3 regions of the Shewanella sp. SM69 genome follow, and region 2 is predicted to be linked to each of the others. Evidence: predicted binding sites of a transcription regulator. Region 2 holds the regulator's gene; each other region holds the start of a gene.
The links. The regulator ArgR, encoded in region 2, controls arginine synthesis, uptake and breakdown. The targets are predictions, from matches to a motif close to ANTGAATANNTATTCANT.
Positions count from the first base shown of each region.

Region 1: the regulator ArgR is predicted to act here: its motif matches at 3,871-3,888, upstream of L5M37_RS06460 (YjiH family protein).
Region 3: the regulator ArgR is predicted to act here: its motif matches at 4,170-4,187, upstream of argA (amino-acid N-acetyltransferase).

Region 1 is NZ_JAKKRV010000003.1:122,263-128,984, forward strand. It holds gene L5M37_RS06445 (UDP-2,3-diacylglucosamine diphosphatase) at 1-27, opposite strand, end outside; gene L5M37_RS06450 (hypothetical protein) at 832-1,269, shown strand; gene L5M37_RS06455 (hypothetical protein) at 1,410-2,129, shown strand; gene L5M37_RS06460 (YjiH family protein) at 2,431-3,789, opposite strand; gene L5M37_RS06465 (hypothetical protein) at 4,496-5,209, shown strand; gene L5M37_RS06470 (U32 family peptidase) at 5,246-6,133, opposite strand; gene L5M37_RS06475 (peptidase U32 family protein) at 6,171-6,722, opposite strand, start outside.
Region 2 is NZ_JAKKRV010000004.1:260,926-267,647, forward strand. It holds gene L5M37_RS08540 (UPF0149 family protein) at 1-167, opposite strand, end outside; gene L5M37_RS08545 (cell division protein ZapA) at 403-705, shown strand; RNA gene ssrS (6S RNA) at 823-1,003, shown strand; gene L5M37_RS08555 (5-formyltetrahydrofolate cyclo-ligase) at 1,013-1,711, shown strand; gene folM (dihydromonapterin reductase) at 1,936-2,682, opposite strand; gene L5M37_RS08565 (thiol-disulfide oxidoreductase DCC family protein) at 2,936-3,334, shown strand; gene mdh (malate dehydrogenase) at 3,437-4,372, opposite strand; gene argR (transcriptional regulator ArgR) at 4,667-5,137, shown strand; gene L5M37_RS08580 (NAD(P)-dependent oxidoreductase) at 5,285-5,917, opposite strand; gene L5M37_RS08585 (LysR family transcriptional regulator) at 6,024-6,722, shown strand, end outside.
Region 3 is NZ_JAKKRV010000017.1:75,669-82,390, forward strand. It holds gene L5M37_RS19335 (alpha/beta hydrolase family protein) at 1-167, opposite strand, end outside; gene slmA (nucleoid occlusion factor SlmA) at 303-896, opposite strand; gene dut (dUTP diphosphatase) at 931-1,389, opposite strand; gene coaBC (bifunctional phosphopantothenoylcysteine decarboxylase/phosphopantothenate--cysteine ligase CoaBC) at 1,386-2,606, opposite strand; gene radC (RadC family protein) at 2,729-3,406, shown strand; gene rpmB (50S ribosomal protein L28) at 3,528-3,764, shown strand; gene rpmG (50S ribosomal protein L33) at 3,771-3,944, shown strand; gene argA (amino-acid N-acetyltransferase) at 4,267-5,586, shown strand; gene L5M37_RS19375 (PH domain-containing protein) at 5,706-6,224, shown strand; gene rarD (EamA family transporter RarD) at 6,274-6,722, opposite strand, start outside.

The sequences.
Region 1 (6,722 bases), on a different contig from region 2:
AAGTTTCCTGAAATTAAATCCTGTCATCTCGTATTCACCCCATTAGGCTGTTAACGAATATGAGCTTAGTGGGGGGCTTTGACCGAATGATGAAGTTTAGATGACATGCAGATGACAAAAGGTGAATTAGCCTGGACTGAACCTGCAAGATTCACATCAGGATGCAATTAGATCCGATAGGTTGGTTTAACTTACTTCTGCCCCAAAGCAAGATAACTTTGTTGTCAGTTTGCAGCATGAATTGTCATTGTTTCCCTTGTGACTCGCCATAAACTTGTCCCTGAGGGCTCGACGACGGCATCCATGCCGCCAACGGTCACAGTTGCAACAATGCCAATCTTAATTAACACTTCTGCTGTTCGTTTAGCTAAAAAGCTATTGCCCCAAAGCTTCTTAGCACTCGTTTAGTCAATCGAAAACTGCTGAACGAGTTGCCCTACAAAATCTCATCTATTTGCCTAATGTTTGGCTCTACCGTAAAGCGACTATCAATGTATGGGTATACAGTCGTATTTAAAATTAGATATTTGGGGATGATTTTAAGACAATATCAGTGCGCATTAACTCAATCGGCAACAAATAAAATTCTATAAAATCAAGTAACTATAGTAGCTGATTTTTAGTTAATAGGTTTGGAAAACGCGTATGCGCATTTTTCCAGATGGTGTACTTGATAGAAAGCTGATAAGTTCTTTACATACAGATAGTTAACTGTGCGCGCTTTCACTGGTCTAACATGATAAATGCGCATGCGCACTAATAAAATGTTAGGACTCAGGAGGATATATCGAAACTTCAACTTATATTTCAGTCATTGCAACTTTTATTGCTTTGCTAGCATTGGTCGTTTCAATTTTACAATTAATGGCTGGAAGAAAACACAATAGATTATCGGTCAGACCTTTCGTCATATCTCATATAGAAAGGGATAAAAATGCGATTCTAATTTATCTTCGTAATGATGGTTTAGGTCCTGCGTTAATTAAGGGGTTCTATGTTAAGTTAGGCAATAAAGAAGTAGTGAATCCTAATAACGATCCTTACAAGAACTGGGTTTTGTCTGGTGCTAGGGAAATCACTAGCTTTGAGTACGAATACTTCATACCAACGGTCAACTCGACTATAAAGGCTAATGACAAAGTACAACTACTTAAAGTTACTTTCGGGAAAGAGGGTGATGAGTTATTAGATTTAGTAGAAGAACAGTTTAGCTTCCGAATTACTTATACATCTATGTATGAAGATAAGTTATGTACTTGGGGTGTGTAAACTCCAAACAAGCATTTAAGAGTGATTCCCAACGCTTGGCTTTTTTGTGTCATGGTTAGGTTTTTAAGTTGATATGGTTAGGTTTCGTGGTAGCGTTGCTCACACCTTAATGCGGCGTTAGCGCGATGGAGAGAAACGATATGGATCAATCTGAGAACCCCAATAAAGAAGGAATCGTTTTACAGAACTCGCGTGCCGATTATGTCGCTTCTGCTGCAAAGTCTGCACTTGGTATGGTTCCTTTCGCTGGGTCATTACTTGCAGAAATTGCCGGGAATGTAATACCAAATCAGCGAATAGATAGAATTGTAAAATATGCGGAAGCTCTCGAAAGCAGGTTATCGAAAATCGAGCAGGACGCTGTTAAACAAAACATGTCTGATGAGAACTTTACAGATTTGGTAGAGGAAAGCTTGCGGCAAGCAGCGAGATCGCTAACAGATGAAAGGAGAGGTTACATATCATCGCTTGTTTCCAATAGTATCTCGTCAGATGATATAGAACACTATGAGTCCAAGCATTTACTTCGTATTCTCGGAGAGCTGAATGATATTGAAATTATTTGGCTGAGATTTTATTTAAATCGCGTAATGGGTGGTGATACGGAGTTTCGAGAGAAGCATGATCACATACTTAATCCAGTTGCAGCACATCTTGGGTCATCTCAGCCAGTACTCGACAAATCTACACTGCAGAATAGCTATAAGGAGCATCTTGCATCCCTGGGTTTGCTAGAAAAAGACATTGACATGGATACGTCGAGTCGAGGGGTTAAGCTGAAAACTAAGGGCTACAAAATTACCTCGCTTGGCAGGCTATTACTTCGAGAGGTAGGGTTAAGTAATGAAAGATTGCGCTAGCAATCGGCTGCACAGCGACCGATTTCCCTCCGCTTCGCGGCTCCAAACCGGGGCATTATCTCCATAGAAATGGTAATCCGAAACTCATCAGTTAGAGTTAATAACCTAACTCATTTTTGTCCAAAAGTGAGTTGTGTGGTGTCGAGTGGAGATTGTACGATTAAGTCACGCTATATAATCAAATCAGCCAGTTCGTGTATGAGTTAGTGCAAAAAGGGGAGTCAGTTAATCTGACTCCCCTTTTTTGGAACGCTTGTTGGACTTACATTAAAACCTACGTTAGGCCCAAACTAGCGTAATGTTAGAACAATAAATGGGCTACACCTGCGATAACAGGTAGTGTCACTAAGGTGCGTAGAATAAACACCACGAAAAGCTCAACGAAGTTGACGGGAATTTTACTGCCGATAAGCAGTGCACCGACTTCACTCATATAGATCAACTGAGTCACAGATAAGGCTGCAATTACAAAGCGGGTCATATCTGATTCAATTGAGCTGGCAAGGATTGACGGAATAAACATATCCGCAAAACCGACCACGATTGTTTTAGAGGCTTCAGTGGCTTCTGGAATATGCAGTAATTCGAGTAATGGAATAAACGGCATACCCAAATAGTTAAATATGGGCGTGTGCTCGGCAATAATCAGTGCCAGCGTACCAATGGCCATTACCACAGGAATAATACCAAACACCATATCGACAACGTTTTTAATACCTTCATTTAAGACCGCTTTTATGCCACCAGCACTGGCGGCTTTTTCTAAGGCTTTATCAAAGCCCCAAGATAAGGCGCCATGTCCAGCTGGGATCAGCTCATCATCTGGCATGCGTGGTGTGTCATCTATGTAGTTGTCTTTCTTCCACGATAATGGTGGCAACTTAGGCACAATCACAGCGGCGGCAAAACCCGCGAGGCACACAGTCAAATAAAAGGGCACAAACATATGCTCTAACTTAACTTGAGAGATCACCACTAAGCTGAAGGTAATCGATACCGCCGAGAAGGTTGTACCAATAACTGCGGCTTCTCTCTGGGTATAAAAACGGGCTTCGTATTGTTTGCTGGTCAGCAAAATGCCGACACTGCCATCACCTAACCATGAGGCCATACAATCGATAGCACTACGACCCGGTAGATTGAACACGGGACGCATGACTTTCGTTAAGAGTGTGCCAAAGAGCTCGAGTAGGCCGAAGTTCAGCAGCAGCGGCAGTAACATACCCGCAAAGATAAATACCGAAAACAACACAGGTAATAAGTCGTTTAAGACTAATGCGCCAGTGCTCGAGGAGTTGATGATCTCTGGACCTAAACCTAAGTAAGTCAGTACGATAAACACTGCACCTAAGATCCGAGTCGTCAACCACATAGGGCTGACATTCAATAAACCATTAAGGAAGTGATTTTGTGTAACGAATGTGGGCTTAAACACTTTTGACAGCAAAGAGGCCAGCGCCGTAGTCACAACAATAATAGTCACTATGAGGGTTAGCACACCGCTCAATGCGCCTTGCAGTGCTTTAGATATGATAGCGATAGGAATTGTGATCGCATCGTTGTAGCTGATAGGGGTCATAAATAACAACAGACCAATCAGCGAAGGGACGATAAAGGTGAGTATCGTCTTAATGTTTCGGTTTTTATTTTCAGTAGCCAATGTTGTACACCTTAAAGTACGAGTCGTACATGGTAAATTTGAATAAATAGCCGCACGTAACAAGCTGTCGACGCTAATTAAGGTGCATTTAAATTCAACTCAAAAACGAGAATGGGGAAGATTACTCGCTTAGCTTCTCTATGTAAAACGATTCGCTAGTTAGTTTGATATAAGCAGCAAAACAGCATAGTTATTTTACTTCAGTTGTCGATAAATTAAGAGTGGCTATATTGGCTTGCATTACTGTAAAAGCATTATTAAACATGGTCTTACCATCAATTACCTTAGGTTGGTTAACGACTGGTTAATTACTTGTTTACTGATGTGTGTGAAACTATCTAGATGTTATTTCTGCACAAAAAAACATCAGCAACTTTAGCGCTACTGCCATGTTGGCTGGTTTTCTGTTCGATTTGAAAGTGCAATAGAGATAACTCTGGCTATATAGCGTTGACGAGAACCTGTTGTGCATATCGCGGTAATGTTAAGGAGTCTTGGGCACTAGGACACATTTTTATGCGATAAGCCTTTAAATCGACCTATCTCTAAAAGTGACCTTCTCCATTATCTTGATGCTTTTGTGATTGACTAAAAAGTCGCAAATAACGATGAAAGTAAAAATATTATTCATAAAGCGGATACCCGCCGCTTTAAATCTTCTCATTTCCATGTAAGTTAGTATTACTCCCATCCAGCTCTAGTATTCATGATCGCAAAAGTACAGAAGGTTACGATTAAAGGCGGCTCAACACTGGCCATTAAGTTTGGTTTTTTGGGGATCTTTGGGCTTTTAATTGGCATTGTTATTACTGTTTTGGGGTTCGATGATTCTGAATTCCATCGCTTCAATTTTTTGAATCACACCCTAAGTGAATTAGGGACTTATGGTCATTCGTCTTTCGCTGTCATTCTCAACGGTGGGTTGTTTTTTGGCAGTTTAAGCCTCGTTTTCTATTGTTTGTCTTCTTTGCAGCAGGTGACTTCTTGCTGGGGATACCCTTTCTTTATCAGTTTGGCTCTCACTTTTCTGGCTTTAGCGAGCGTGGGATTATTTCCGGTGAACGTGTATCACTTGCATGTTCTTGGGCTGAAATGGTTTTTCTATCTGGGGAGTTTGAGTGCGATCTTCTATTTAGCCTTGGTCTGTTTCGGCAAGTCTAACTTTGGCCGTTGGACTGGGTTGTTGGCGTTAATAGTCTTATGTAGCATGTTGACGTTTCTGTATGCACCACAGCTCAATTTAGGTTTGACCGAAGGCGATAGACCGTTTTATCAGGAGATGGTATTGCAACTGCCGCGTCCTACTTTGTGGTGGCCAGCCCTACTAGAATGGATTGGACTGGGAAGTTTATTGTGCTGGACAAGTGTGCTGCTTTTTAGCCAGTTAAACTTCAGCCAAGATCCCAAAATCATTGGCTGAGTTATCTTTGAATTTAGACTTATCTTCAGCTCTAGGCTATGGATTCACATGCACAGCAAGGCCCGCTTCACCAAACCAATAACCGTTGCACTGGGTTATACCAAGATTGCTATTCATCGAAAAATCCTGAACATTTTTAGTCGCTTGAATCGTATCGACCAAAGTATTGGCTTTAGTGATGCAGTCAAGACTACTGGGTGATACTCGAAACACATCGACCCCTATTTGTGTCATTGCCGCTATTTCACTGCGTAAATCTAAACAGCTAGCGGATTGGGTTTGAATTCCATTGAGCCTGAGTAAAGGTTGCTGCTCTTGGGTTTGCGCGAGTAGTCCTTTACTGTATTCACGGCATACCGTTTCGCAATGATCTTTCGTGAGCTGTTTGTGCCTAGCGGTAAAGCAGCGCGCCGAATGGGCGAGTGGTAAATAGCCGTGGCCGAGCACTTCCACCTCAAATGATGGCTGCTCTTGAATTACTTGTTGTAACCAAGCCTTAGATAGCTCCACTGGCATGACAAATCTTTGCATTCCAAACCGCTGCAAAATGTCTAAACTAGCACGATTGTAGTTATTGATACTCGCGCCGCAGACAAAGGGTAACTTACGCTCTTTGGCAAGATACACTGCCGCCATATCGTTTGCTTCGACGATAAACTCACCGTTATCGACCTGGCGTTTGAGCTCAGTATATTCAGATGGCGCTTCGATTAAGGCCAGCGTCGAAAGCACGACTTCTTTACCCGCCTGCTTGAGCATTTGCGCCAGCTCCAGATAATCGCCCCACTTGAGTTCGCGTCTGCGGCTACAAACCGCCTCACCTAAATACACTAAGGGAATTTGACTGGCGGCGACTTGCTGGTAAAAGTCAGCGACTTGCTGTTTCTGCCAGCAATATAACAGTGGTCCTAGGGAAATCTTCATAAGGTGTCCTTTGTCAATCTTGCTCTCTATTTACCTTTTATTGCCAATCGCGCTCGTAGGCGCCAAGCGTAGTGATCTGACCCTCGGATACTTTCGCTAGGGCTTGTTCCCAATGGGGTTGATTTTGGCTTTGTGAGTACAGCGCTGGATTATTTAGATAGGTGTCTATGGCTTGACGCCATACTCGAGTGACTTGTTCAACATAGGCGGGGCTGCGTTGACGTCCTTCGATTTTCAGCGACACTATGCCCGCCTTGGCTAGCTCTGGAAGTAAGCTTAAGGTATTCAAACTGGTTGGTGATTCGAGTAAATATTGCGGCGAATCTTGATCTGCTGTGATGTAACGGCCTTTGCATACCACGGGATAACCCATTTGTTCGTCGAGGGCCGATTTATCAATTAACACATCGTTGAGCCGGGTTAATCTGTTCTGCCCTTCTTCTTGCCAGCGTACGTGTTTTGCTGGTGAACAAGATCCACCTGTGTTGGGCGATTGGCCCGTTACATAGGATGACAGCTGGCAACGCCCTTCGGCCATAATGCACAGACTACCAAAGGCGAATACTTCCAAATCCACTGGGCTGACTTT
Region 2 (6,722 bases):
TTCATCAGGTCGAATAAAGGCTTGATCCAAGTGTCGCCAGTTTGCTCTACACCACCGCAGATTAAACCGACTAAAGCACCGTGAACTTCTACCGGATGCTGGCCGATTTCAGCCGCATCTAAGGCGAGTTTTAAGCTGTCGATACGTAACGAAGGAGGGGTTGCCATATCAGATCCCAATAAGATTTTTCCAGCAGCAATGCTAGCAGAGATAAAGACTTGAACCAATACTGAATCCCAATAATGGCGAAATCGGCCACGCCCTGATAAAAAACTATCCAACTGCTCACACAAACAGCAAACAAAACCGTCAAAGACCAATCCATTTGCGGCTTACCTTGCACTTTTAAGATCAGCCCTATATAGTCCGCCCTAAGAGGCTAACGAAAGGATCACCCGCGACATGAGTAACAGTGCTGTTGAAATTACCCTACTTGGGCGCACCTACTCTATCGCTTGCCCGAAAGGTCAAGAGGATGCCTTACGTACGGTAGCGTTAGGAGTTGAACAACAACTCAGTGCGTTAAAAACCCGAACCAATAGCCTAAGCCGTGAAGAAATTGCGATTATGGCGGCGCTGAATATTGGACACGAATTGTTCCAAGAAAAGCAAAAAAATAAGCACTACATGCAACAGATGGACGACAGGATCAGCTTGCTGCAGTCGACCCTCGAAAGTGCCTTAGTTGAGCGTTCAACTAAATAGATTTAAACTGTGCACCTTAGTGATTTAACACTCATTGAGTTAAACCAACTGACGCACAGTGAATGGCTAAACTGGCTTATTTAAATAAACCAATGCTTTAGCGATTCAATACCGTTTTGCTCCCTGGGATGCATGCCAACTGGTAATGTCCCTGTGCCGATAATTTTTATCTCAGGGTGAATGCTTTACTGACATTGTGCATGCTCGGCTTGTACCGAGAAGCCTTAGGAGGTAATCATTTACCCGCCTTGAACCTACGGTTCAAGGGCTACACCGGTAGCGGCATTCTGGGGAGCATCTTAATTCTATGTCTACATCTTCCAAACTTTCTCATTTGAATGCCAAAAGCGACACGGCGCACCTTGCCGTAGAAGTCGCTGATGTCGTAGATGTTGCAAGCTATGCGGCAAATATCGCACTCCATACAAAAGAAAGCCGCAATCTGTTACGCAAAACCATTCGCACCGCCCGTAAATCTCTCTCCGAAATAGAACAAACCCAAGCAAGTTTAAACGCCTGCCAGCGAATGCTCGATGCATTACAGGCCAACAAAGCGCAACATGTGGCGCTTTATTTAACTCACGATGGCGAACTCGCCACGCCGCCGCTGATCGCTGCGCTGTGGCTGTTGGGCATAAACACCTATCTACCTAGGTTGCATCCCTTCAATGCCGGACAATTGTTATTCCTGCATTACACGGCTGACACCCCCATGCAGGCAAATCAATTCGGCATCTTAGAACCTAAATTAGATGTGCGGGCCATTATCCCAGTGACTGAGCTAGATATCGTTATCACACCGTTAGTGGCTTTTGATTTAATGGGGAATCGCATGGGCATGGGCGGCGGCTATTACGATAGGACACTGGCGAACTGGCAGCTTAAGGGTAAACCTTTGCCTATGGGTTACGCCCACGACTGTCAGCAAGTGACGAGTTTACCCTGCGAGTATTGGGATGTGCCTTTACCCTTTATCATCACCCCAAGTCGCGTACTGACGTTTTGAAAAAGAAGGATCGAGAAACTAGAAGCTAGGGCGCGACGCTGCTAGAAAAAGCAGAGCGTCGCTCCATAACTGCTCCTGCACTCTTTCTATTAAAGAATTCTACCTCCTACATCTGACCACTATGGAGGGTGAAAATGTCATATTTGGTATGAAACAAAATAGATCATGCAGTCGTTCGCTCCTTCTAGAATCTAGAGCCATGCAGTGGCGTTCTAGAACCTTCTCTACCTTAAATGCCGGCCACCATCGACATTATGGCAACGACCGGTGACGTAGCGGCTATTCAGCAGATATTCCACTAAGTCGATAATTTCCTCATTCCCCGCCTCTTTCGGCAACAGCGCTTTGGCTAAGGTTTTTTGCTGATAGGCAGCATCATCACCCACATTAAATAGGATCATCGCTGGCGCAATCGAATTCACTTTGACCTCGGGCGCAAACTTGGCGGCAAAGGATAGCGTCATATTGTGCAGCGCAGCTTTACTGGCGGCATAGGCAATATGCTTCTGACTGCCCTTCTCTGCCACATAGTCAGTAATATGAATCACATCACTGCCGCCGATTTCATCGCCAGCACCCGCACGTAGCTGCGCCTCTAAGGCCAAGTTCAACTGATAGGGTACGCTCACATGCACTTGCATCATGCGCTGCAGCACTTGGCTCGGCGCAAAAGTGGTACTCTTTAAAGACTCATTCTTTGTAAGCACAGGATCAGGCAGCCAGTCCGAGGCATTGTGAATAATGGTGCGAACTTGAGGCTGTTGAGTTAACTCATCAATTAAGGATTGCACTTGGGCATCGTCATAAAAATCGCAGGGATACAGAGTCGCACCTAAGGCGTTCAGCTCATCAATGCTAGCGTAATGGCTGCGATAAGTACCAATCACGCGCTGACCTTGGGCGAGAAAATGTTTGGCTAAGGCGTAACCTATGCGTTTACCCACGCCTGTAATTATGATGGGAGATGTCATACCTATCCTTTTGAGTCGTTATTTGTCAGGCTTTACCTTGTTCACTTAAAAATCAGCAATCAAGTTAAACTGATTAATAACCAAGATGTTACTGCACTCATTTGAATTTAACCTAACAAAAAGCCAAATGAGGGGCTGATCAGTTCTACAATCGCTTCGATCTAAAACCCTTTCTTCTGCGTATAGGGTAGAAGAAAACCAAGCTTGAGTACTCACTTCAAGTATTGTGATCAAGTCATCAGAGGTAATACCGATGGAACTGCGGATTTTTTACGATGGGAATTGTCCATTATGTAGCGCCGAAATGCGTCAACTGAAAGCGCGCGATCCGAAGAACTTGATTGCGCTTGAGGATTTAAATGCGCCAGACTTTAGTGAGCGCTTCAGCCATATCAATAAAGACTACGCCAATACGATTCTACATGGCGAAACCGCAACGGGCGAAGTGTTACTCGGGTTAGATGTCACTTGTAAAGCGTGGGCACTGACAGGGACGCGCGCCTGGATCCAACTGTTACGCCTGCCCGTGATTAAAACTGTGGCCGATTGGTGCTATCTCAGATTCGCAAAACACAGATACCGCATCTCCTATTTACTGACGGGCAAAGCCCGCTGCGATGATAACTGCCAAATTCCCACTAAGCGCCGCTGATCGACTGAATTCGCTTGGTAAAATGTAAAACCCAGGCATAAAAAAACGGAGCTCATGGCTCCGTTTTTAATTCGGCATAATCTAAAAAGATTATCCGAAATATTATTTAACGAAATCAACGCCTAGTTTGATATCGCCTTTCAGCGTATCTAACATAGAATCACGAGCGTTAGCTTCGAATGCACTCACTTCACCGTAAGGCAGTACTTTTTCAATACCGTTTTTGCCTAACAGCACAGGTTGTGCGAAGAATTCAGCATGCTCGCTGCCGCCGTCAACATAGGCGCATTCAACGATGTTAGCTTCGCCTTGCAGACCACGAACCAGAGACAGACCGAAACGGCAAGCCGCTTGACCCATAGACAGAGTCGCGCTTCCGCCACCGGCTTTAGCTTCAACCACTTCTGTACCCGCGTTTTGGATGCGAGTCGTCAGACTTGCCACTTCTTCGTCAGTGAAAGTCGCGCCTTCAACTTGAGACAGTAATGGCAGAATGGTCACGCCGCTGTGGCCGCCGATCACATTGACTTTAACGTCAGCAACGTTCAGGCCTTTTAATTCGGCGATGAAAGTTTCAGAGCGGATCACGTCTAGAGTCGTGATACCGAACAGACGGTTTTTATCATAAACACCCGCTTTTTTCATCACTTCTGCAGCGATAGCTACAGTCGTGTTGACTGGGTTAGTGATAATGCCAACCAAAGCCGTAGGGCAAGTTGCCGCTACTTTTTCGATCAGGTTGCGAACGATACCCGCATTAATATTGAACAGATCTGAACGATCCATACCAGGCTTACGTGCAACACCAGCAGAAATTAGAACAACGTCAGCACCCACTAGGGCAGGCGTTGGATCTTCACCAGCAAAACCTTTGATTTCAACAGCAGTTGGAATGTGGCTCAAGTCAACCGCAACACCCGGAGTTACCGGTGCGATATCATATAGAGACAATTGTGAACCCGCAGGCAATTGAGTTTTTAACAGTAGGGCAAGAGCCTGGCCGATACCACCAGCAGCACCAAGTACAGCAACTTTCATAGTTATCTCCGTTATTTCTCGGATATGTGTGACATGGATCTAATTTGCGTTGGCGTCACATTACTGGAATGTCACAACAATTTCAATTATCCCTTAGTCGTGGGACAAAAGAATTCCGGAATAACGTAGAAGCAATGTAGAACAATTACTCAAATTGGTATTTTTGAGCACACCACAAACGCTTAACCACAGTGACTTAGTGAATTTTTATTCAACCAATCTGGTTATTTGTTGACAATTTTTCTAAAAATATTCAAAATGGGCCTGTTTTTTTGAATAACGAATAATAATATTATGCAAACGACCAAGAATCAGGATGACCTTGTTAGAATTTTTAAGTCGATTTTAAAAGAAGAGCGCTTTGGCTCTCAGAGTGAAATCGTCACCGCCTTGCAAGCTGAAGGCTTTGGTAATATTAACCAATCAAAAGTGTCACGCATGCTCAGCAAGTTCGGCGCAGTGCGGACTCGCAACGCTAAGCAAGAGATGGTGTATTGCTTACCAGCCGAATTAGGCGTACCCACCGCGGGTAGCCCACTGAAGAATTTGGTACTCGACGTCGATCACAACCAAGCTATGATCGTCGTGCGAACTAGCCCAGGTGCCGCGCAGCTTATTGCCCGTTTATTGGATTCTATTGGTAAACCAGAAGGCATTTTGGGTACGATTGCCGGTGACGACACTATCTTCATTTGCCCATCGAGCATCCAAGATATCGCCGATACCTTAGAAACCATCAAATCTTTATTCAATTACGCAGAATAAAAAAACAGGTCAGTGAGCTGACCTGTTCTATTTTATCTGTACATTTTGAAGTGCAATATAGCGCTGGTTATTTGGCCATTGTCCCGATTACGTTACACATTCCAGCACAATATCTAACTCACAATATCTAACTCAACTATAACGATATCAGTAAGCCACACTGATGCGCTGGTTTGGGTGAGCGCCCTTTTCGGCTTCATCTACCATGGCTTTTGCGTAATCTGTAACAGAAATGCGGCTGCGACCATTGGCATCGGTAAAGAAGCTGTCGCCACCAAGACGGTACGGGCCTTCACTCTCACCGGGATAAATTTCAGCGGCTGGGCTCACAAAGGTCCAATTGATTGCAGTTTGCGCCGCACGGAATACCTGCAAAGCTTCACCCTGAGCTAACGCCTCATCTTTATATGCTGCAGGGAAATCTGGGCTAGAGACCAGCGCCACACCCGGCGCCACTTCTAAACTCCCAGCACCACCGACCCACAATAAACGTGGCACGTTAGCGTTAGGCAGCACATCCAGTAAATGCTGAACCGTACTCGCCACTAGACCATGATTTTGTTGGGCGCGGCCACCAACGGCGGCAATCACGACATCTACGCCAGCAAAGGTATCGGCGACCAATGGCTGCTCTAAATCCACGGCACGTACTGCCACGTCAGCCACGGATAACTTGCTTGGATCACGCACTAATGCTGTCACTTGATGTCCACGACTCTGTGCTTCTTTTAAAATTGCACCACCAATCCAACCCGTTGCACCTAAAATTGCGATTTTCATTTCATTGTCCCACTCAGATGATTTACATTGGATCCAGTTTACTTGCAGTTTTTCACCTAATAAACATCAATAATTGAGCATGATTGTTTCAATATAGGATACTAATGTGGATAAAATTGCCGCAATACGCAGTTTCGTCGAAGTCGCAAACTGTGGCAGCTTTACCAAAGCTGCCGAACATTTAGACCTCAGCCGCCTGCAGGTTTCCCGTCATATTCAAGAAGTGGAGCAGTGGTTGAGTTTACGCTTATTACACCGCACCACGCGCAGCGCCAGCTTGACTTTGCAGGGTGAGGAAGCGCTACAATTTTGCCAGCGGATCTTAAGTGAAGTTGCGGCCATGGAGAGCCGTGCCCACAGCCATAACAGTGAACTGGTAGGCAGTATTCGTATCGCTACGCCTATTGGCCTAGGGCAGCACAGTCTGTTTGATGTCGTCGATCGCTTTATTAAAATTCATCCTAAGGTCAACATTCAACTGGTGATGTCGGACAGTTTTGCGCAATTGGTAGATGAGCGAGTCGACGTGGCGCTACGTTATACCGAGCAACCCGATGAGAATCTCATAGCTCGGCGTTTGATGACCATAGATGCGGTACTTTGCGCGGCGCCGAGCTATCTTGATAGCGCAACGCCACTCCTCGAACCCATTGATCTGCTCGCCCACAACTGCCTCATACACTCAGCGCAACAAAACTGGCCTTTTCTAAAAGAACTGCAAGCTGAGCACGTCAAAGTTACAGGGAATCTTAGGGCTAACGATATGGGAGTGTTGGTCAGTGCGGCGCTACGTGGACATGGCATA
Region 3 (6,722 bases), on a different contig from region 2:
AAGTATTTACCAGTAGGCGATATTTTTACATCCGAGTACTCATCACCTTTGTTGAATAACTGTGCTTGCGATAACGCATTCGCGTTGGAGCTATTGGCTGCAAAGGTAGATATTGGAAGTATTGGTAAGCAAAGTGTCGCCAACATGGCTAATCGGAAGAGTTTCATCTGACATCCTTGTAAAATCATTGTGTTTTTTGTTCTTAAAATGTTTTTCGAGGATAAAACAAAAGATGGAGCGAAACAAGGAAGGAATATCAAACATAAAGGACGATAGTTACCGTCCTTTATGTTGAAAAATCATTAGCTTTGTAAAAGTTGGTGCTGGATAAAACGCCACTGTTCATCGAAGTGTGTCGTCGGTTTGAGTTTAAATTCACTTCGTACAAATTGAGCGATTCGCCCCTCTGCGAAGGCTAACAGTAAATTGGCTAAAATCGCCTCATCTAAATTAAAGCCTTTGCCTTCTCGCAGGGTCTTTTCCCGCAAAATTTGCTTAAGTTGAGTTTCTATTTTGGCAAATAACGTACTAATGCGGCTACGGAGGCGTTCATTTTCACCGAGTAGAGCATCACCGTTGAGAACGCGGGAAATTCCTGGGTTACGCTCGGCAAAGATCAGCAGCAGTTGCAGTACCAACTGGCAGCGCTTCATGGTGTCTTTTTCGTCATCCATGATTAAATTGATGCGCGACAATAACGACTCTTCGATAAATTCGATTAGGCCTTCGAACATCCGCGCTTTACTCGGGAAGTGGCGATACAGTGCGGCTTCCGATACACCGACTTCTGAGGCCAGTTTCGCTGTGGTGATCCTTTGTCCTGGGTTGGTTTCTAGCATCTGCGCTAGACATTGCAGAATGTGTTCACGACGATTAATTTTTGGGCTTACAGCCATTGCAGTATCCTTGGCTCAATAACGACTTAGGGGATTATTTAGTGCCTGAATGGCCAAATCCGCCTTCACCACGGTCTGAGCTGTCGAACTCATCAACGAGTTTGAATTGTGCTTGTACCACAGGAACAAACACCAGTTGCGCGAGACGATCGCCCATTTCTAAGGTGAATGGACTGTCACCACGATTCCAACAAGATACCATTAAGGGGCCTTGGTAATCTGAATCTATGAGTCCGACTAGATTCCCCAGTACGATACCGTGTTTATGGCCAAGGCCTGAGCGCGGTAAAATCACCGCAGCAAGTCCTGGGTCGGCCACATGAATAGCAATCCCCGTGGGAATGAGCACAGTTTCACCCGGTGCTATGGTTAAAGCCGTGTCTATCATGGCGCGAAGATCCATGCCTGCACTGCCTGCGGTGGCGTAAGCGGGCAAGGGAAATTCTGAGCCGATACGGGAGTCGAGAATTTTTAATTCAATCGGTGTTTTCATGTATTTGTTTTTTCTTTCACTATCAACGAAAGTAATTGCCGTGCCAACGTGAGTTTGTCAGTAGCAGGCAAATCTTGACTGCCGTGCGGCCAGAAAACACGCAGGGCATTAGCATCGGCATTAAAGCCTAGGCCAGCAATGGAAACGTCGTTTGCGGCGATCATGTTCAAGTTTTTACGTTTGAGCTTATCGCGCGCATAGGCTTCTACATCATGGGTTTCGGCGGCAAATCCCACCACAAAAGGACGGTTAGGTAAGCTCGCAACCGTGGCTAAGATATCAGGATTCCTCACCAGCGCAAGTTGCATTTCTTCGGTCGATTTTTTGATCTTACAGGTAGCAATATCACTAATGCGGTAGTCTGCAACGGCGGCGCAGCCAATAAAAATATCTTTTTTATCAACGTTATCCATAACAGCATCGAGCATATTTTGCGCCGATTCAACATCAATCCGTGTCACGCCTTCTGGGGTGCTGAGATTTACGGGGCCTGAGACTAAGGTGACTGTTGCACCCATATCTGCCGCGGCTTTGGCGAGTGCAAAGCCCATTTTTCCAGAACTGTGATTTGAAATGTATCTGACGGGATCAATTGCTTCACGGGTTGGTCCGGCGGTAATCAGCACCGACTGGCCTGCAAGAGGCTGCGCAGAGACTTCTTTTGTTGCAAAAAAATCACTGGCTAGCTCGGCAATTTCTAGCGGTTCGAGCATGCGTCCTGGACCCTCTTCACCACAGGCCTGACTGCCACTGGCGGGTCCCCAAAGTGTCAAACCACGTGATGCTAGGCTAGCTAAATTCGCCTGCGTAGCCAGATTGCGGTACATCTGCTGATTCATTGCTGGACACAGGGCAATTGGCGCCTCAGTGGCAAGACATGTGGTGGTGATTAGCTCATCGGCCATGCCTGCATTAATCCGCGCCAATAGGTTTGCGGTTGCAGGGGCTATGATGACGAGATCTGCCCAACGAGCAAGTTCTATATGGCCCATGGCTGCTTCTGCTGCGGGGTCGAGCAAGCTAGATGCCACTGGATGTCCAGACAACGCTTGCAGCGTCAGAGGCGTAATAAACTCCATCGCACTTTGGCTCATCACCACGCGCACATCAAAACCACGCTCTTTCAAGCGACGTACTAAATCAGCACTTTTATAGGCCGCAATACCGCCGCCAATGCCCAGCAGGACGTTTTTATTTGTCAGACTCACAGACATCATCCGAGATAGAAATAATGCCGGCAACAATATCACAAAGTGGTGAATTTTAGTGACTATCCCAGTTCAAAAAATCTCGTCCATACTCAGTAAAGTGAAAATATGTGAGATGACAGGGAGGTCACATGGGGATTAAAGATTGGCCTGAGGGCGAAGGTCCCAGAGATAAACTGTTACAAAAAGGAGCTGCGCATCTCTCGGATGCTGAATTACTGGCAGTATTGCTGCGTAACGGTTTAGCTGGATTAAACGCGGTTGACCTTGCTAGGTCGCTTATTTGCGAGTTTGGCGGCCTCAGAAACCTGCTCTGTGCCCCAAGAAATCAGGTGTGTCGACTTCCGGGCGTAGGACCTGTAAAATACGCCCAGCTTCAAGCTGCGGCCGAATTAGCGCGGCGTGTAGCGCAGGAAAATCTGCAAAGAGGTCAGGTTTTGACAAATCCCGATTTAACTCGGGACTATTTAATGCGACAATTGGCCGATCGCTCCTATGAAGTGTTCGCAGTTTTACTGCTGGATAGCCAGCATAGAGTGATTCAATTTGTCGAATTATTCCGCGGTACAATAGACTCAGCCTCAGTGTACCCACGTGAAGTGGTGAGCTTAGTGCTGGAGAAAAAGGCCGCAGCAGTTATAGTTTGTCATAATCATCCGTCTGGTATTGCCGAGCCCAGTCAGGCTGACCGACGAATAACTGAGCGATTAAAAAATGCGTTAGCAACCATAGACGTATCCTTATTGGACCATATGGTTGTAGGTGATCGAGAGATAGTTTCTTTTGCAGAACGAGGCTGGATTAATTAATCTAACACTTGATCTTCACTCTGTGATCGTGTATAAAATGCGCCCTCTTTGTGCCTCGGGCGACGGCCATACGAGGCACATTAATGCTCGAGCGTTAAAATTGTTTTTGGAGAAGATTGACATGTCAAGAGTATGCCAAGTTACTGGCAAGAAGCCGATGGTTGGTAACAACCGTTCGCACGCAAAAAACGCGACCCGTCGTCGTTTTTTACCTAACCTACAAAACCACCGTTTTTGGTTAGAAGAAGAAAAGCGTTTCGTACAGTTACGTGTATCTACTAAAGGTATTCGTCTGATCGACAAAAAAGGTATCGAAGTTGTTGTTGCTGAACTTCGTGCTCGTGGCGAGAAGGTATAATAGATCATGGCTAAAGCTAAAGGTAATCGTGAGAAGATCAAATTAGTTTCTACAGCTAAAACTGGTCACTTCTACACAACTGAAAAAAACAAGCGTAACATGCCTGAAAAAATGGAAATCAAAAAATTTGATCCAGTTATTCGTCAGCACGTTATCTACAAAGAAGCAAAAATCAAGTAATCCTTGGTTAGTGTTTCGAGAAAAGCCCCTTATTTAAGGGGCTTTTTTTTGCATTTTTTTAGTGGCTAGTCATCAAGTTGAGATAATTGCCTCGCAAACTTAAGCCGCTGAATCATCCCCTGTGAAGTTAAAAAAGTGTGAACACTTACTGAAAATATAAAATAGTGCGGTTCTAAGCACTTTAAATCATCAAATCTGCACTTTGGTGAGAATAAATTCTTTATATCTGAATTAAAATGCAATACCATACGCGAAAGTTAGCGATTCATTCCTGGTGTGTCATAGTGACGCTGCCAGCTCAAAAATGAGGTGTAAATAACGCGTGCGTACCACTGAACTGGTTGATGGATTTCGTCATTCTGCCCCCTATGTTAATGCTCACAGAGGTAAAACTTTTGTGGTCATGCTGGGTGGTGAAGCTTTGGCTCAAAATCAATTCCGCGCCATCTTAAATGATGTCGCCCTGCTGCACAGTTTAGGGATCAAAGTGGTGTTGGTATATGGCGCTAGGCCGCAGATTGATGCAGCATTAGCCGCCAACGGTATTGCGCCTGCCTACCACGACGGTGTGCGTATCACGGATGAAGATTCGCTCAAAGTGATTAAGCAAGTTGCGGGTGCACTGCAATTTGATATCACAGCGCGTTTATCCATGAGTTTAAGTAATACGCCGATGCAAGGTGCGCAAATTAACTTAGTGAGCGGCAACTTTGTGATTGCTCAACCACTGGGTGTGGATAATGGTGTGGATTTTTGCCTGAGTGGCAAAGTGCGTCGTATTGATGTGCAAGGCTTAAAACGTCAGTTAGATAATCACTGCATCGTATTGATGGGGCCGATTGCTGCTTCGGTTACTGGTGAAAGTTTTAATCTCACCGCCGAGGAAATCGCGACTCAAGTGGCGATTAAGCTCAAAGCAGACAAGATGATCGGCTTTAGCTCACAGAACGGTATTCTCGATCGAAATGGCGATGTGATTGCCGAGTTGATGCCAAATGATGCGCAAAACATCATGAACAAGCTGGCCGAGCAAGGTTCTGCTTGTGTTGGTACTATGGCGTTTCTCAAAGCCAGTATCGATGCTTGCCGCAATGGTGTGCCACGTTGTCATTTAGTTAGCTACCTTGAAGATGGTGCTTTGCTACAAGAGCTGTTTTCCCGTGAAGGGATTGGTACACAAATCGTCACTGAGAGTGCTGAGCGTTTACGCTGTGCGTCGATCGCCGATATTGGCGGTGTGTTGAACCTTATCCGTCCATTGGAGGAACAAGGCATTCTGGTGCGTCGTAGTCGTGAGCAGCTTGAGATTGAAATCGAACAGTTCATGTTGATTGAACGTGATGGTTTAGTGATTGGTTGCGCTGCGCTCTATCCTTTTGAAGAGGACAATGCGGGTGAGTTTGCTTGTTTAGTGGTGCATCCCGATTATCGCGATGCCGACAGAGGGAGCTTACTGCTGAAGAACATTATCAATCAGGCCAGAAACCGTGGTTATTCACGCTTGTTTGCATTGACAACTCGGAGCATTCACTGGTTCTTAGAGCATGGTTTTGTGATTGAAGATGTTGAAGCACTGCCACAGAAGAAGAAGCAGTTGTATAACTATCAACGCCGCTCAAAAATTCTCGCGATCGATCTTTAAGCCGTTCTAAATCAATCCAATCAATGCCAGCCTAGTACTCATATTAGCGCTGGCATTTTTATTGACATAATATGTCTTTATTGGCAGATTAAGGCTTCACTGCACGGGAGATACTGCCAATGAGTCCTCAATTTTTTGAACTCGCCCCTTTAACCCAAACCTCTATCTTCAGTTTTATCGTCTTATTGCTCGGTTTAGCGGGTATCTTACTGATGTTATGGCTAAAAAATATGCCTAAGATAGCGAAGTCAGCGAGTTTAGGTATATTGCTGGTGATGATGGGCGGATTTTCTTGGGTCTTCTATCAATCGAATAGCGCCGAATTAGTGTTAACCGATACAGAGCTCACATTGGATGTTCCCTTCTATAAAGTGCAGTTATCCCGCGTGGATTTATTGCCCGCCGAGGCACGCATAGTCGATTTGCAACAAGAGGCAGATTTAACGCCGAGCTTTAAAACGAACGGCATAGGCATGCCAGGGTTTCAATTAGGCTGGTTTAAGTTGCAGGGGAAAGGCAGGGCATTTTTGGCGATAACAGATAAATCGCAGTTAGTGTTAGTGCCAACGACTAAAGGCTACAGTTTATTACTAACAGTGCCGCAAGGGAGTGAGTTTTTAGCACAATTACAGAAGTAACCATCATATGTCATCACTTCTGCCACTGTGTTTATCGGTGTGATAATGCTTACGCCGTTTTGCGTTTATAGGCCATATCTAAGGTAAAGACGAGCAGCGCGCTCCAGATAAATCCGAAGGTCACGCCTTTTTCGGCATCGAAGGGCTCATTGAATAGACTCACCGCGAGGATAAACATAATACTCGGGCCAATATATTGGAAAAAGCCGAGCATAGACAATGGAATACGTACCGCTGCCCCTGCAAAACACAGTAAAGGAATGGTAGTCACTATCCCAGCCGCCATTAACATCAGATTCAGTTGCCAATCATTAGTCAGCATGCTCGCTGTGGCTGTGTCTAAGGTTGCGAGGAGATAAATCAGCGCTACCGGTAATAACACTGCGGTTTCGACCAATAATCCGGCCTTAGCATCCACATTGACCTTTTTTCGCAGTAGCGCATAGAAACCAAAGGTGCCCGCGAGTGCCAGTGAGACGATGGGAATCGAGCCGAAGG